4 regions of the Streptomyces sp. CRN 30 genome follow, and region 3 is predicted to be linked to each of the others. Evidence: riboswitches for the same ligand, from Rfam matches in the RefSeq annotation. Region 3 holds a riboswitch; each other region holds the start of a gene.
What was found. A riboswitch is a leader RNA that binds a small molecule or an ion and turns the genes downstream of it on or off. The one in region 3 is predicted to bind thiamine pyrophosphate.
Positions count from the first base shown of each region.

Region 1 (4,013 bases), on a different contig from region 3:
CCGCCGGGCCGGCGGGGGGCGGCACGGGCCCCCTGCCCGCTAGCGCGTGGCCGCCTTGAGGGGCCTCGCCGGATCCGCCAGAAGGGTCCGGTCCAGTACCGTGCCCGCCTCGACGAGCTTGCGGCCCTGGGCGAGGTCGCGGGGGCGGCCCACCGCCAGGAGGGCGACGAGCCGGTCCTCACGGAGCCAGCAGACGGTCCAGGCCGCGCCCGCGGGGTCACCGCGCCACACCGTCGTGTCGGCCGCCGCGTGGTGCCCGGCGTACTGCACGAACCGGCCGAACTGCTCCGACCAGAAGTACGGGACGGGGTCGTACGCCACCGGGGCCTCCCCGATGATGTCGGCCGCGACCGTGCGGGGGCCCTGGAGGGCGTTGTCCCAGTGGTGGATCAGCAGGCGCTCGCCGTACCGGCCGGAGGGGAAGGAGGCGCAGTCGCCGACCGCGTACACGTCGGGCACGGAGGCGCGCAGGTGCGCGTCGGCCACGACCTCCCCGTGCGCTCCGAGCTCGATGCCCGAGCCCGCCAGCCAGGCCGTCGCCGGGCGCGCTCCGACGCCCACGACCACCGCGCCCGCCGGCACCCGCGCACCGTCGTCGAGGACGACCGTCCCGTCCTCGACGCGCACCACGCGCGCGCGGGTGCGCAGGGTCACCCCGCTGTCCGCGTACCAGCCGGTCATCGGCGCGGCCACCTCGGCGGGCAGGGCGCCCGCGAGCGGACGGTCCGCGGCCTCGACGACCGTGACCGCGCAGCCCGCCTCCCGCGCGGCCGTCGCGAACTCCGCCCCGATCCAGCCCGCGCCCACCACGACGACGTCGTGCTGCCGGGCCAGGACCGGCCGCAGCCGTTCCGCGTCGTCCAGGGTGCGCAGCAGGTGGACGCCGGGCACGCCCTCCGCGCCGGGCAGCCGCACCGGTTCCGCGCCGGTCGCGACGACCAGCACGTCGTACGGGACGGGCCCCTCGGCCGTGTCCAGTTCGTGGTCGCCGGGGCGCACGCCCAGCACCTCGCGGCCGAGCCGCAGCCCGATGCCGAGCGCCTCGAAGTCGACGTCGAAGGCGGAGCCCTCGGCCTTGCCGAGCAGGACGGCCTTGGACAGCGGCGGCCGGTCGTACGGCTGGTGCGGCTCGGCGCCGATCAGCGTCACGCCCCCGGTGAAGCCCTGCTCCCGCAGGGCGACCGCGGTCTGCACCCCGGCCATGCCCGCGCCCACCACGACGACCCGTCCCGTCGTCCGCCCCCGCGCCCGCGTCTGCTCGCTCACCTGATCACCTTAGACAACTGACGCTCCATCAGTCAGCGAACCGGGTCCGTGACCTGTTCCACGACACTGGTGCCGCTGCCCGGCTGCGACTCCCACTCCCAGGTCTCGGTGAGCCGGACGCGCCCGTCCGGGAGCTCGGTCACCAGGGACACGCAGTGCCCCGAGGACGTGCTCCCGTCCCGCTTCAGCTGCACGTACCGGAAGTCGAGCCGGTCGCCCGCGCGGGTGCCCACCAGGTGCCCGCGCACGACGTCGCCACCCGCGTACTCGGCCCAGACCCGGCCGTCCTCCTCGTGGTACGTGAACCGGGTGCGGGTGCCCACCTGGCCCGGTGACTGGTCGGCCACGGGGGCGAGGACGAGACCGTCGAGCGATCGGACCATGGACGGAGGCTCCCTTACGAGTGAGCTGCGCTGCGGGCTAGGGTGGCCACCGTAAGACACTCGCGGGAGCCCGGGCGCACCGGGCTGAGAGGGAGGCTGGCGGCCTCCGACCGTACGAACCTGATCCGGGTCATGCCGGCGAAGGGAGGGGCTGGACGGCCATGTCGCGTACACACGCACCGGACGCCCGCACACCGGACGTCCTCGTCGTCGGGGGCGGCATCATCGGGCTGGTGACGGCTTGGCGGGCCGCGCAGCGCGGACTCGCCACGGCGGTGGTGGACCCCGAGCCCGGTGGCGGGGCGGCGCAGGTGGCGGCCGGAATGCTGGCCGCCGTCACGGAGCTGCACTACGGCGAGGAGACCCTGCTGGGGCTCAACCTGGAGTCCGCGCGCCGCTATCCCGCCTTCGCCGCCGAGCTGGCCGAGGCGGCCGGCCTGGACCCGGGCTACCGGCAGTGCGGCACGCTCGCGGTCGCGCTCGACAGCGACGACCGCGCCCACCTGCGGGAACTGCACGCCCTGCAGACCCGGTCCGGCCTCACCTCCGAGTGGCTGAGCGGACGCGAGTGCCGCCGGCTCGAGCCGATGCTCGCGCCGGGCGTGCGCGGCGGGCTGCGCGTCGACGGTGACCACCAGATAGACCCCCGGCGCCTCGCCCGGGCCCTCGTGCGGGCCTGCGAGCGCGCCGGAGTGGTCTTCCACCGGGTGTGGGCCGAGGAGGTCGTGGTCGCCCGGGAGCGGGTCACCGGGGTGCGGACCGCCGACGGCACCGGGCTGGCCGCCGGACAGGTCGTGCTCGCCGCCGGCAGCCTCAGCGGCCGGGTCGGCGGCCTGCCCGACACCGTCCTGCCGCCCGTACGCCCCGTGAAGGGTCAGGTCGTGCGGCTGGCGGTGCCCCCGCAGTACGCGCCGTTCCTCAGCCGGACCGTGCGCGCCGTGGTCCGCGGCAGCCACGTCTACCTGGTGCCCCGGGAGAACGGCGAGCTCGTCGTCGGCGCGACCAGCGAGGAGCTCGGCTGGGACACCACGGTGACCGCGGGCGGCGTGTACGAGCTGCTGCGGGACGCGCACGAACTGGTCCCCGGCATCACGGAACTGCCGCTCACCGAGACGCGCGCGGGACTGCGCCCCGGCTCCCCCGACAACGCACCCCTGCTCGGCCCGACCGACCTGGACGGCCTCGCGCTGGCCACCGGGCACTACCGCAACGGCGTGCTCCTCACCCCGGTCACCGGGGACGTCCTGGCGCACGTGCTCACCACCGGCGCCCTCCCGGACGTGGCCCGCGACTTCAGCCCCCGGCGGTTCGCCGCCACCGCACACCCGGCCACCGCCCTCTCGGAGCAGCCCGCATGAACACCGGACCGGCCCGCATAGACATCTCGGTCAACGGCGAGTCCCGGCGGATCGCCGCGGACACCGCACTGGACGCGCTGGTGAGCACCCTCACCGCGGCCCCCTCCGGTGTCGCCGCCGCCCTCAACGAAACCGTCGTCCCACGCGCGCAGTGGTCGTCCACCCCCCTCTCCGAGGGAGACCGCGTCGAAGTCCTCACCGCAGTCCAAGGAGGCTGACCCATGGCCGACGATCCGTTCGTCCTCGGCGGCACGACGTACGCCTCCCGGCTGATCATGGGCACGGGCGGCGCGCCCAGCCTGGACCTCATGGAGCGCGCCCTGGTGGCCTCCGGCACCGAGCTGACGACGGTCGCGATGCGCCGCGTGGACCCGAAGTCCCACGGCTCGGTCCTGTCCGTGCTGGAGAAGCTGGGCATCCGCCTGCTGCCCAACACGGCGGGCTGCTTCACCGCGGGCGAGGCCGTGCTGACCGCCCGCCTCGCGCGCGAGGCCCTCGGCACCGACCTGGTGAAGCTGGAGGTCATCGCCGACGAGCGCACGCTGCTGCCCGACCCGATCGAGCTCCTCGACGCCGCCGAGACCCTGGTCGACGACGGCTTCACGGTGCTGCCGTACACCAACGACGACCCGGTCCTCGCCCGGAAGCTCCAGGACGTGGGCTGCGCGGCGATCATGCCGCTGGGCTCGCCCATCGGCTCCGGCCTGGGCATCCGCAACCCGCACAACTTCCAGCTGATCGTGGAGCACGCGCGCGTGCCGGTCATCCTCGACGCCGGCGCCGGTACGGCGTCCGACGTGGCGCTCGCCATGGAGCTCGGCTGCGCGGGCGTGATGCTCGCCTCGGCCGTGACCCGCGCCCAGGAGCCGGTGCTCATGGCGGAGGGCATGCGGCACGCGGTGGAGGCGGGCCGGCTCGCGTACCGGGCGGGGCGCATCCCGCGGCGCCACTTCGCCGAGGCCTCGTCCCCGGTGGCGGGCCGCGCGCAGTTCGACCCCGAGCGCCC
Region 1 covers NZ_JAVRHI010000138.1:60,412-64,424, reverse strand. Annotated here, with positions in the region: gene UW392_RS13450 (FAD-dependent oxidoreductase) at 40-1,266, opposite strand; gene UW392_RS13445 (hypothetical protein) at 1,299-1,649, opposite strand; TPP riboswitch at 1,702-1,813, shown strand; gene thiO (glycine oxidase ThiO) at 1,811-3,007, shown strand; gene thiS (sulfur carrier protein ThiS) at 3,004-3,225, shown strand; gene UW392_RS13430 (thiazole synthase) at 3,229-4,013, shown strand, end outside.
Region 1: linked by a shared signal. The riboswitch ahead of thiO (glycine oxidase ThiO) and the one ahead of UW392_RS00475 (thiamine ABC transporter substrate-binding protein) in region 3 are both predicted to bind thiamine pyrophosphate.

Region 2 (4,013 bases), on a different contig from region 3:
CAGCCGACGTCCTCCAGCTTCCGCGCCAGCACCGGGTCGTCGTTGGTGTAAGGCAACACCGTGAAACCGTCGTCGACCAGCGTCTCCGCCGCGTCCAGCAGCTCCACCGGGTCCGGCAGCAGGGTGCGCTCGTCGGCGATGACCTCCAGCTTCACCAGGTCGGTACCGAGCGCCTCGCGCGCGAGGCGGGCGGTGAGCACGGCCTCCCCGGCGGTGAAGCACCCCGCCGTGTTGGGCAGCACCCGGATGCCGAGCCGCTCCAGCACCGACAGCACCGAGCCGTGCACGGACGGGTCCACGCGCCGCATCGCGACCGTCGTCAGCTCGGTCCCGGACGCCACCAGGGAGCGTTCCAGCACGTCGAGGCTGGGCGCCCCGCCCGTGCCCATGATCAGGCGGGACGTATACGACGTACCGCCGAGGACGAAGGGGTCGTCGGCCATGGGATCAGCCTCCTTGTACGGCGGTGAGGACTTCGACGCGGTCGCCGTCGGCCAGCGCGGTGGCGGGCCACTGGGCGCGCGGGACGACTGTCTCGTTGAGGGCGGCGGCCACTCCGGACGGCGCCGCGGTGAGCGTCCGTACGAGGGCGTCCAGGGCGGTGCCGGGGGCCGTCTCGCGCGGCTCCCCGTTGACCGTGATGATCATGCCGGCTGCTCCGTGGGTGCGGGGGCGGCGCCGAACCGCCCGGGGGTGAAGGGGCGGGCCTCCTCGGGCAGCTCCCCGGTGGTCAGTACGTGCGCCATGACGTCGCCGGTGACGGGCGTGAGCAGCACGCCGTTGCGGAAGTGCCCGGTGGCCAGCAGCAGGCCGTCCAGCGCGGTCGGGCCGAGCAGCGGCGCGTTGTCCGGGGAGCCGGGGCGCAGGCCCGCGAGGGTCTCCGCCAGAGGCAGCTCGGTGATGCCCGGGACCAGCTCGTGGGCGTCCCGCAGCAGCTCGTAGACGCCGCCCGCGGTGACCGTGGTGTCCCAGCCCAGTTCCTCGCTGGTCGCGCCGACGACGAGTTCGCCGCTCTCGCGCGGAACGAGGTACAGGGGGTTGCCGCGGACCACCGCGCGGACCGTGCGGTGCAGCAGCGGCGGCTGCCCGGACGGCATCGTCAACCGCACCACCTGGCCCTTCACGGGCCGTACCGGCGGCAGCAGACCGCCGGGGACGCCCGCCAGCCGGCTGCTGAGGCTGCCCGCGGCCAGCACGGTCCGGTCCGCCTCCAGGGTGGTGCCGTCGGCCGTCACCACACCCGTGGCCCGGTCCCCGGCGACGGTGAGCCGCCCGGCCGTGGTCCGGTGGAAGGCCACCCCGGCCCGTTCGCAGGCGACGAGCAGCGCCGCGGCCAGCAGCCTGGGGTCGATCTGGTGGTCGCCGTCGACCCGCAGGCCGCCGCGCACACCCGGCGCCAGCATCGGCTCCAGGCGCCGGCACTCACGCCCCGACAGCCACTCGGACTCCAGGCCCGACCGCCGCTGGAACGCGTGCAGCTCGCGCAGGTGCGCCCGGTCGTCGGCGTCGAGCGCGACGGCGAGGGTGCCGCAGGGGCGGTAGCCGAGGTCGAGGCCGGTCGCGTCGGACAGCTCGGCGGCGAAGGACGGGTAGCGGCGGGCCGACGCCAGGTTCAGCGCGAGGAGCGTCTGCTCGCCGTAGTGCAGCTCGGTGACGGCGGCCAGCATCCCGGCCGCCACGCGCGCGGCCCCGCCGCCCGGCGCGGGGTCCACCACCGCCGTGGCCAGCCCGCGCTGCGCGGCCCGCCAGGCCGTGACCAGGCCGATGATCCCGCCCCCGACGACCAGGACGTCACCGGTGCGCGGTGGTTCGGACGTAGGCGCCATGGGCTTCCAGCCCCTCCCTTCGCCGGCATGACCCGGATCAGGTTCGTACGGTCGGAGGCCGCCAGCCTCCCTCTCAGCCCGGTGCGTCCGGGCTCCCGCGAGTGCTTTACGTTGGCCACCCTAACCGCTCGTCATCGACCGCTGTAAGGGAGCGTCCCCAGGTGGCACCTTCGCTCGACGGCCTCGTCCTCGCCCCCGTGACCGACCAGGCCCCAGGACAGGTGGGCACCGGCACCCGCTTCACGTACCACGAGGCGGACGGCGCGGTCTGGGCCGAGTACGCGGGCGGCGACATCGCGCGCGGCCACCTCGTCGGCACGCGCGCGGGGGACCGCCTCGACTTCCGCTACGTGCAGCTCAGGACCGACGGCACCACCGCCTCGGGTCACTGCCGCTCCACCGTCGTCGCGCTCCCCGACGGGCGGGTGCGCCTGGAGGAGACCTGGGAGTGGGAGTCCCGCGCGGGCAGCGGCACGAGCGTCGTGGAACAGGTCGCGGAACACCCAGCGGAATGTGCAGCACCTCACTGACCGTGCCCCCTGACTGACAGTGAGTCAGGTGTCTAAGGTGATCAGGTGAGCGAGCAGACGCAGGAGCGAGGAGGCTCCGCGCGGCGCGTGGTCGTCGTGGGCGCCGGCATGGCCGGCGTGCAGACGGCGGTCGCCCTGCGCGAGCAGGGGTTCACCGGCACGGTGACGCTGATCGGCGCGGAGCCGCACCCGCCCTACGACCGGCCCCCGCTGTCCAAGGCCGTCCTCCTCGGCACGGCCGACGGCTCCGCCTTCGACATCGACTTCGAGGCGCTCGGCATCGAGGTGCGGCTCGGCTGCGAGGCACTGGCCGTCCGCCCCGGCGACCACCTCCTCGACACCTCCGCGGGACCGGTGCCCTACGACGCCCTGGTCCTCGCGACCGGCGCCGAGCCGCTCCGGCTGCCCGGCGCCGACGGGGTCCCCGGCGTCCACCTGCTGCGCACCCTGGACGACGCCGCGCGGCTGCGCCCGGTGCTCACCGCCCAGCACGACGTCGTGGTCGTCGGCGCGGGGTGGATCGGCGCCGAGTTCGCGACCGCCGCGCGGGAGGCCGGGTGCGCGGTGACCGTCGTGGAGGCCGCCGACCGGCCGCTGGCCGGCGCGCTGCCCGCGGAGGTGGCCGCCCCGATGACCGGCTGGTACGCCGACGCCGGAGCCGTTCTGCGCACCCGCGCGCGTGTGGCGCGCGTCGAGCCCGGCGCGGTCGTCCTCGACGACGGCACCCGGCTGCCCGCGGGCGCGGTCGTCGTCGGGGTCGGCGCCCGGCCCGCCACCGCGTGGCTCGCCGGCTCCGGCATCGCCCTCGGCGCCCACGGCGAGGTACTCGCCGACGACCGGCTGCGCGCCTCCGTACCGGACGTCCACGCGGTCGGCGACTGCGCGTCCTTCCCCTCCGGCCGCTACGGCGAGCGGCTCCTCGTGCACCACTGGGACAACGCCCTCCAGGGGCCGCGCACGGTCGCCGCGGACATCGTCGGCGCGGCCACCGGCGAACCGGCGGAGGTCTACGACCCGGTGCCGTACTTCTGGTCCGAGCAGTTCGGCCGCTTCGTGCAGTACGCCGGGCACCACACGGCCGCCGACACCGTGCTGTGGCGCGGGGACCCCGCCGGCCCCGCCTGGACCGTCTGCTGGCTGCGCGAGAACCGCCTCGTCGCGCTGCTCGCGGTGGGCCGGCCCCGGGACCTCGCGCAGGGCCGTCGGCTGATCGCGGCGGGCACGGCACTGGACACGCGGCTCCTCGCCGACCCGGCCCGGCCGCTGAAGGCGGCGGTGGCGTAATGCGTCGGCGCAGGTCAGGGGGGTCCGACTTCCTCCTGTCAGTGCCAGATGGCAGGCTGGTGACGTGACCGAGATTGACACGAAGACCGATGCTCTCGTCCCTGCCTGGCTGACCCTTCCCGACATCGCCGAGATGTTCGACATCGAGGTGACCCGGGTGCGGCAGCTGGTCAAGGACGGCCAGCTCATCGCCGTACGCCGCGGTGAGAACCGCGCGCTGCACGTCCCCGCCGCCTTCATCGACGGCGACAAGGTCGTCAAGGGCCTGTCCGGGACCCTGACGCTGCTGCGGGACGACGGCTTCACGGACGAAGAGATGCTGGAGTGGCTCTTCACCCCGGACGACAGCCTGCCCGGCACCCCGGCGCAGGCC
Region 2 covers NZ_JAVRHI010000062.1:16,232-20,244, reverse strand. Annotated here, with positions in the region: gene UW392_RS06315 (thiazole synthase) at 1-443, opposite strand, end outside; gene thiS (sulfur carrier protein ThiS) at 448-648, opposite strand; gene thiO (glycine oxidase ThiO) at 645-1,826, opposite strand; TPP riboswitch at 1,824-1,935, opposite strand; gene UW392_RS06300 (hypothetical protein) at 1,988-2,356, shown strand; gene UW392_RS06295 (FAD-dependent oxidoreductase) at 2,402-3,640, shown strand; gene UW392_RS06290 (Rv2175c family DNA-binding protein) at 3,705-4,013, shown strand, end outside.
Region 2: linked by a shared signal. The riboswitch ahead of thiO (glycine oxidase ThiO) and the one ahead of UW392_RS00475 (thiamine ABC transporter substrate-binding protein) in region 3 are both predicted to bind thiamine pyrophosphate.

Region 3 (4,013 bases):
AGCGTGACCTGGGCATCAAGGACATGGGCACCCTGTTGCCGGGCCACGGCGGGATCATGGACCGCCTGGACTCACTGCTCCCCACGGCTCCGGTCGTGTGGCTGCTGATGGTCGCGTTCGTGGGAACGGGCTGACCCGACCCGGGCGCCCGGCCGGCGCTGCTCGTACGTGAGGGGCCCTCCGTCCTGTCGACGGCGGGCCCTTTCGCGCGCCGCGGAGCGGCTCCCGGACGAAGTGGCCGTGTGCCTGCTCGCGTAGCCGAGCCCCCGGGCCGTCCCCGGGCCGTCCTTGGGCCGTCCGGGGACGGCCGGCGCCGACAGCCGGCACCCGGGGGTGACCACCCCCACCCCCGCTCCGGCCCGGGCTGCCGGAGTTGATCTGCGACACTGGACCAGCCATGCCTAAGCCCGGAGAACTCACTTTCGTCGCGCCGCGCGGAGCCAAGAAGCCGCCGCGGCATCTCGCCGACCTCACGCCCGCCGAGCGCAAGGAGGCGGTTGCCGCGGTCGGCGAGAAGCCGTTCCGTGCGAAGCAGCTGTCCCAGCACTACTTCGCGCGGTACGCGCACGACCCGGAGCAGTGGACCGACATCCCCGCCTCCTCCCGCGCCAAGCTCCAGGAGGCACTGCTTCCCGAGCTGATGACGGTCGTGCGGCATCTGTCGACCGACCAGGAAACCACCCGCAAGACCCTGTGGCGGCTCTTCGACGGCACGCTCGTCGAGTCCGTGCTGATGCGTTACCCGGACCGGGTGACCATGTGCATCAGCTCGCAGGCCGGCTGCGGGATGAACTGCCCGTTCTGCGCCACCGGCCAGGCCGGACTCGACCGGAACCTGTCCACCGCCGAGATCGTGCACCAGATCGTGGACGGGATGCGGGCGCTCCGGGACGGGGAGATCCCCGGTGGTCCGGCGCGGCTCAGCAACATCGTCTTCATGGGCATGGGGGAGCCGCTCGCCAACTACAAGCGGGTCGTGGGCGCCATCCGGGCGCTGACCGACCCGGAGCCGGACGGGCTGGGGCTGTCGCAGCGGGGGATCACCGTGTCCACCGTCGGACTGGTCCCGGCCATCAACCGGTTCGCCGACGAGGGCTTCAAGTGCCGGCTCGCCATCTCGCTGCACGCCCCGGACGACGAGCTGCGCGACACCCTCGTCCCCGTGAACACGCGGTGGAAGGTGCGCGAGGTGCTGGACGCCGGGTTCGAGTACGCGGCCAGGTCCGGGCGGCGGCTGTCCATCGAGTACGCGCTCATCCGGGACATCAACGACCAGGCGTGGCGCGGCGACCGCCTCGGGCGGCTGCTCAAGGGCAGGCCCGTGCACGTGAACCTGATCCCGCTCAACCCGACGCCCGGCTCCAAGTGGACCGCCTCGCGGCCCGAGGACGAGAAGGCGTTCGTGGAGGCGATCGCGGCCCACGGGGTGCCGGTCACCGTCCGGGACACCCGCGGTCAGGAGATCGACGGGGCGTGCGGCCAGCTGGCGGCCACCGAGCGGTAGGCAGCGGGCCGTCGTCCGGCCGCGGGGTACGCTGACCGGCGTACACACATCTTCATATTCCGACAGGGGAGCGCCACAGCGCTGAGAGTGCGGGAGCATCCGCAGACCCTCCGAACCTGGCCCAGGTCATTCTGGGTAGGGAGATCGGTCACCACTCGAGCTGTTGCGCCCTGCCCGGGAACCCGCGAGGGTCCCGGGCAGGGCCGCGTCTCTTCCTGGTCATCCCAGGAGGAAAATCAGTGAGCACCAGCACCACCGGCACCACCAGGAAGTGCGCTGCCGTCGTCATCGGCCTGGGGGTCCTCACGCTCGCCGCGTGCGGGTCGTCCGACTCCGGCGGCGGCAGCGGGGACGACGGCGACCCGAAGACCGTCACGCTCGTCAGCCACGACTCCTTCGCCGCCTCCGAGGACGTACTGGAGGCGTTCGAGGAGGAGTCCGGTTACCAGGTCAGGGTGCTGAAGGACGGGGACGCCGGGCAGGCCGTCAACAAGGCGATCCTGACCAAGGACAACCCGCAGGGCGACGTCCTCTTCGGCGTCGACAACACCCTGCTGTCCCGGGCCCTCGACAACGGGCTGTTCCAGCCGTACGAGGCGAAGGAGTCCGACGCCGTCCTGCCGGAGTACCGGGCCGACCAGGACGGGCACCGGGTGACGGCAGTCGACACGGGTGACGTCTGCGTCAACTACGACAAGGCGTACTTCGCGGAGCACGAGCTCGATCCGCCGGCCTCCTTCGACGACCTGGCCGAGCCCGCGTACAAGGACCTCCTCGTCACCTCCAACGCCGCCACCTCCTCCCCGGGTCTCGGTTTCCTCCTCGGCACCGCCGCCGCGTACGGGGACGACCAGTGGCAGGACTACTGGAAGAAGCTCGAGGCCAACGGCGTCAAGGTCGTCGACGGCTGGGAGCAGGCATACAACGAGGAGTTCTCCGGGTCCGCCGGCGGGAAGAAGGCCGGGGGCGAGCGGCCGCTGGTCGTCTCGTACGCCTCCTCGCCGCCCGCCGAGGCGATCTTCGCCGACCCGCAGCCGGAGACCGCGCCGACCGGTGTCGCGACGGGCACCTGCTTCCGGCAGGTGGAGTACGCGGGGCTGCTGAGCAACGCCGGGAACCCCGAGGGCGGCAAGGCGCTCCTGGACTTCATGATCGGCAAGACCTTCCAGGACGACATGCCGCTGAACATGTTCGTCGATCCCGTACGGGAGGGTGCGCAACTGCCGGAGGAGTACCGCAAGTACGCCGTCGAGGTCGACGAACCGGAGACCATGGCGCCGGAGACGATCGCCGAGAACCGTGACGAGTGGGTCAAGGCGTGGACGTCGCTCGTACTGAAGTGAGGTCGTCCCGGGGCAGAGGGAGAAGGCTCCTGCGTCCGAGCGCGGTCCGGCTGGGGCTGATGGCCCTGCCGGTCGCGTTCTTCGCGCTCTTCTTCGCCCGTCCCGTCGCCGCGATCGTCGCGCGCGGGCTGAGGATCGACGGGAACTGGAAGTTCGGGCGCATCGGGGACGTGCTGGCGGACTCCGGGATCCGGCACGTGCTGTGGTTCACCACCTGGCAGGCGCTCGCCTCCACGGCGCTCACCCTGCTGATCGCACTCCCCGGCGCGTACGTCTTCGCGCGCTTCGAGTTCAGGGGCAAGCAGGTCCTGCGCGCGGTCGTCACCGTGCCGTTCGTGCTGCCCACCGTCGTCGTCGGAACCGCCTTCCTGGCCCTGCTGGGGCGCGGCGGGCTGCTCGACGAGCTGTGGGGCGTACGGCTCGACACCACGGTCTGGGCCATCCTGCTCGCCCACGTCTTCTTCAACTACGCGGTCGTCGTGCGCACGGTCGGCGGGCTCTGGTCCCAGCTCGATCCGCGCCAGGAGGAGGCCGCGCGGATGCTCGGTGCGTCCCGCCTCACGGCCTGGCGGAAGGTGACGCTGCCCGCGCTCGGCCCGGCGGTGGCGGCGGCCGCGCTCATGGTCTTCCTCTTCACCTTCACCTCGTTCGGGGTGGTGCAGATCCTGGGCGGGCCGACGTTCGCCACGCTGGAGGTGGAGATCTACCGGCAGACCTCGCAGATCTTCGACCTGTCCACGGCCGCCGTGCTGACGCTCGTGCAGTTCGCGGCGGTCGGTGTGATCCTCGCCGTGCACGCGGCGACGGTACGGCGGCGGGAGACCGCGCTGCGGCTGGTGGACGCCTCGGAGACCGCGCACCGGCCGCGCGGCGCGGGACAGTGGGCGCTGCTCGGCGGCGTCCTGGCCACCGTCGTCCTGCTGCTCGTCCTGCCGCTCGCCGTCCTCGTCCAGCGCTCCCTCGGCGCGCCGGAATTCGCCTACTACAAGGCTCTGACCAGCGACGACGGTGGCGTCTTCCTGGTGGCGCCGATCGAGGCGGTCGTGAACTCGCTGCAGTACGCGCTCGCCGCCACCGTCATCGCCGTCGTCATCGGGGGGCTCGCCGCCGCGGCCCTCGCGCGCCGGGACGCGGGCCGGTTCGTCCGCGGGTTCGACGCGCTGCTC
Region 3 covers NZ_JAVRHI010000004.1:1,511-5,523, forward strand. Annotated here, with positions in the region: gene UW392_RS00465 (phosphatidate cytidylyltransferase) at 1-134, shown strand, start outside; gene rlmN (23S rRNA (adenine(2503)-C(2))-methyltransferase RlmN) at 398-1,504, shown strand; TPP riboswitch at 1,559-1,664, shown strand; gene UW392_RS00475 (thiamine ABC transporter substrate-binding protein) at 1,744-2,847, shown strand; gene UW392_RS00480 (ABC transporter permease) at 2,907-4,013, shown strand, end outside.

Region 4 (4,013 bases), on a different contig from region 3:
TCAATATCGTCGACAGGGCCATCGCCTGGCCGTAGTTCAGCTCTCCCGGCCGCCCCAGCAGCCGCGCCACGGCCACCGGCAGCGTCGGGTTGTCGGGCCGCGCGATGAACACCGTCGCCCCGAACTCCCCGAGGGACACCGCGAACGCGAACCCCGCCGCGACGAGCAGCGCCCGCCGCACCATCGGCAGGTCCACCTCCCGCCACACCCGCCACGGCGACGCGCCGAGCACGGCCGCCGCCTCCCGCAGCCGCCCGTCCACCGCGCGCAGCACGGGCAGCATGGTCCGTACGACGAAGGGGACACCGACCAGCGCCTGGGCGAGCGGCACCAGAAGCCACGAGGAGCGGAGGTCCAGCGGGGGTTCGTCCAGCGCGATCAGGAACCCGAAGCCGACCGTCACCGCCGACACCCCGAGCGGCAGCATCAGCAGCGCGTCGAAGCCCCGTACGAGCCGGCCGGCGTCCCGGCGGGTCAGCGCGGCCGCCGCGAGACCGCCGATCACCACGGCGATCGCGGTGGCGGCGAGGGCGTACGTCAGGGAGTTGCCGACGGCGTCGATCGGCGGGACCAGGAAGGCGCCGCCGTCCTCGCGGGTCAGCGCCCGGTAGTAGCCGAAGCCGTCGCCCAGCGACCGCCCGACCAGCACGGCGAGCGGCAGCAGGACCAGTACGGCGACGGTGGCGAGGACCCCGCCCAGCAGCGCCCACTGCCCGGCGCCGCGCGGCCGGCGCGCGGTCCGGGCGGCGTCGACCAGACGCAGCGCGGTCTCCCGCCGCCGTACCGTCCAGGCGTGCACGGCGAGGATCGCGAGGACCGCCGCGAACTGGATCATCGTCAGCACGGCGGCCGTGGACAGGTCGAAGAGCTGCGAGGTCTGCCGGTAGATCTCCACCTCCAGGGTGGAGAAGGTGGGCCCGCCGAGGATCTGCACGACACCGAAGGAGGTGAAGGTGAACAGGAACACCATCAGCGCGGCGGCGGCGACGGCGGGCACCAGCGCGGGCAGCGTGACCCGCCGCCAGGCGGCGAACCGGGAGGCGCCGAGCATCCGCGCGGCCTCCTCCTGCCGCGGGTCGAGCTGCGCCCACAGCCCGCCGACGGTGCGCACGACGACGGCGTAGTTGAAGAAGACGTGCGCGAGCAGGATCGCCCACACGGTGGTGTCCAGGCGTACGCCCCACAGGTCGTCGAGCAGCCCGCCGCGGCCGACCAGCGCCAGGAACGCCGTCCCGACGACGACGGTCGGCAGCACGAACGGCACCGTCACCACGGCCCGCAGCACCTGCTTGCCGGGAAAGTCGAGCCGGGCGAAGACGTACGCGCCCGGCAGCGCGATCAGCAGGGTGAGCGCGGTGGACGCCAGCGCCTGCCAGGTGGTGAACCACAGGACGTGCCGTACGTCGGAGGCGGTCAGCACCTCCGTGATCCGGCCGAGGTGCCACCCGGCGTCGTCCTTCAGCCCCCGCGCGACGATCGCCGCGACGGGCCAGGCGAAGAAGACGGCGAAGAACGCGACGGGCACGGCGAGCAGGCCGAGCCGCGCCGCGTCACCGCGCCGCCCGGCCCTTGCCTCGCTGCCTACTTGAGTACGAGCGAGGTCCACGACCTGACCCAGTCGTCGCGGTTGCCGGCGATCTCCGCCGGGGCCATCGTCTCCGGGTCGTCGATCTCCGGAATGTTGTCCGAGTACACGGCGGGCAGCTCGGCGTCGTCGACGACCGGGTTGACGTACATGTTCAGCGGCATGTCCTCCTGGAACCTCTTGCTGATCAGGAAGTCCAGGAGCGCCTTGCCGCCCTCGGGGTTCTCCGCGTTGCTCAGCAGCCCGGCGAACTCGGTCTGCCGGAAGCACGTGCCGGTCGCCACGCCGGTGGGCGCGGTCTTCGGCTGCGGGTCGGCGTAGACGACCTCCACCGGCGGCGAGGAGGCGTAGGAGACGACGAGCGGCCGGTCACCGCCGGCCTTCTTGCCGCCGGCCGACCCGGAGAACTCCTCGTTGTACGCCTGCTCCCACCCGTCGACGACCTTCACACCGTTGGCCCGGAGCTTCTTCCAGTACCCCTCCCAGCCCTCATCGCCGTACGCGGCGGCGGTCCCGAGCAGGAACCCAAGGCCCGGCGACGACGTCCCGGCGTTCTCGGTCACCAGCAGGTTCTTGTAGGCCGGCTCGACGAGGTCCGCGAACGACGTCGGCGGATCGATCCCGTGCTCGCTGAAGTACGCCTTGTCGTAGTTGACGCAGATGTCGCCGTAGTCGACGGGCGTGACCCGGTTCCGGTCGTCCAGCCGGTAGCTCTTGTCCACGCCGTCGACGCCCTTCGCCTCGTACGGCTGGAAGAGCCCGTTGTCGAGGGCGCGGGAGAGCAGGGTGTTGTCGACGCCGAAGAGGACGTCGCCCTGCGGGTTGTCCTTGGTGAGGATCGCCTTGTTGACGGCCTGCCCGGCATCGCCGTCCTCCAGCACCTTGACCTGGTACCCGGAGCTCTTCTCGAAGGCGGCGATGACGTCCTTCGACGCGGCCCACGAGTCGTGGCTGACGAGGGTGACGGTTTTGGAGTCGCCGCCGGACGCCTCGTCGTCGGACGAGGACCCGCACGCGGACAGCGCGACGAGACCGATCCCGACGGCCAGGACGGTGGCCTTGCGTGTGATGCTCACTTTTTCCTCCTGGGACGGACCAGGAAGAGACGCGGCCCTGCCCGGAGCTCCGTCGGGAGTCCGGGCAGGGCGCAACAGCTCGATGAGTGGTGACCGATCTCCCTACCCAGAATGACCTGGGCCAGGTTCGGAGGGTCTGCGGCTCGGTGCCGCACTCTCAGCGCTGTGGCGCTCCCCTGTCGGAATATGAAGATGTGTTCCCGCGTCGCCAGGTTACCGCTCGGTGGCGGCGAGCTGACCGCACGCCCCGTCGATCTCCTGACCACGGGTGTCCCGGACGGTCACCGGCACCCCGTGGGCCGCGATCGCCTCGACGAACGCCTTCTCGTCCTCGGGCCGGGACGCGGTCCACTTGGAGCCCGGGGTGGGGTTGAGCGGGATGAGGTTGACGTGCACGGGCTTGCCCTTGAGCAGCCGCCCGAGCCGGTCGCCGCGCCACGCCTGGTCGTTGATGTCGCGGATCAGCGCGTACTCGATGGAGAGCCGGCGGCCGGACCGCGCCGCGTAGTCGAACCCGGCGTCCAGCACCTCGCGCACCTTCCACCGGGTGTTGACCGGTACGAGGGTGTCGCGCAGCTCGTCGTCGGGCGCGTGCAGCGAGATCGCCAGGCGGCACTTGAGGCCCTCGTCGGCGAGGCGGTTGATCGCCGGGACGAGGCCGACCGTGGAGACGGTGATGCCCCGCTGGGACAGGCCGACGCCGTCGGGCTCCGGGTCGGTCAGCCGGCGGATGGCTCCCACGACCCGGTTGTAGTTGGCGAGGGGCTCGCCCATCCCCATGAAGACGATGTTGCTGAGACGCGCCGGGCCGCCGGGGACCTCGCCGTCGCGGAGCGCGCGCATCCCGTCCACGATCTGGTGCACGATCTCGGCGGTCGAGAGGTTGCGGTCGAGGCCCGCCTGGCCCGTGGCGCAGAACGGGCAGTTCATCCCGCAGCCTGCCTGCGAGCTGATGCACATGGTGACCCGGTCCGGGTAGCGCATGAGCACCGACTCGACCAGCGTGCCGTCGAAGAGCCGCCACAGCGTCTTGCGGGTGGTGCCCTCGTCCGTGGACAGGTGGCGCACGACCGTCATCAGCTCGGGCAGCAGCGCCTCGCGCAGCCTCTCCCGGGAGCCGGCGGGGATGTCGGTCCACTCCTGCGGGTCGTGCGCGTACCGCGCGAAGTAGTGCTGCGAGAGCTGCTTGGCACGGAACGGCTTCTCACCGGCCTCGGCGACCGCCTCCTTGCGCTGGGCGGGCGTGAGATCGGCGAGATGCCGCGGCGGCTTCTTGGCTCCGCGCGGGGCGACGAAAGTGAGTTCTCCGGGCTTAGGCATGGCTCTACAAGTGTCGCAGACGTACGAAGAAG
Region 4 covers NZ_JAVRHI010000351.1:1,478-5,490, forward strand. Annotated here, with positions in the region: gene UW392_RS37415 (iron ABC transporter permease) at 1-1,606, opposite strand, end outside; gene UW392_RS37420 (thiamine ABC transporter substrate-binding protein) at 1,582-2,661, opposite strand; TPP riboswitch at 2,743-2,849, opposite strand; gene rlmN (23S rRNA (adenine(2503)-C(2))-methyltransferase RlmN) at 2,875-3,981, opposite strand.
Region 4: linked by a shared signal. The riboswitch ahead of UW392_RS37420 (thiamine ABC transporter substrate-binding protein) and the one ahead of UW392_RS00475 (thiamine ABC transporter substrate-binding protein) in region 3 are both predicted to bind thiamine pyrophosphate.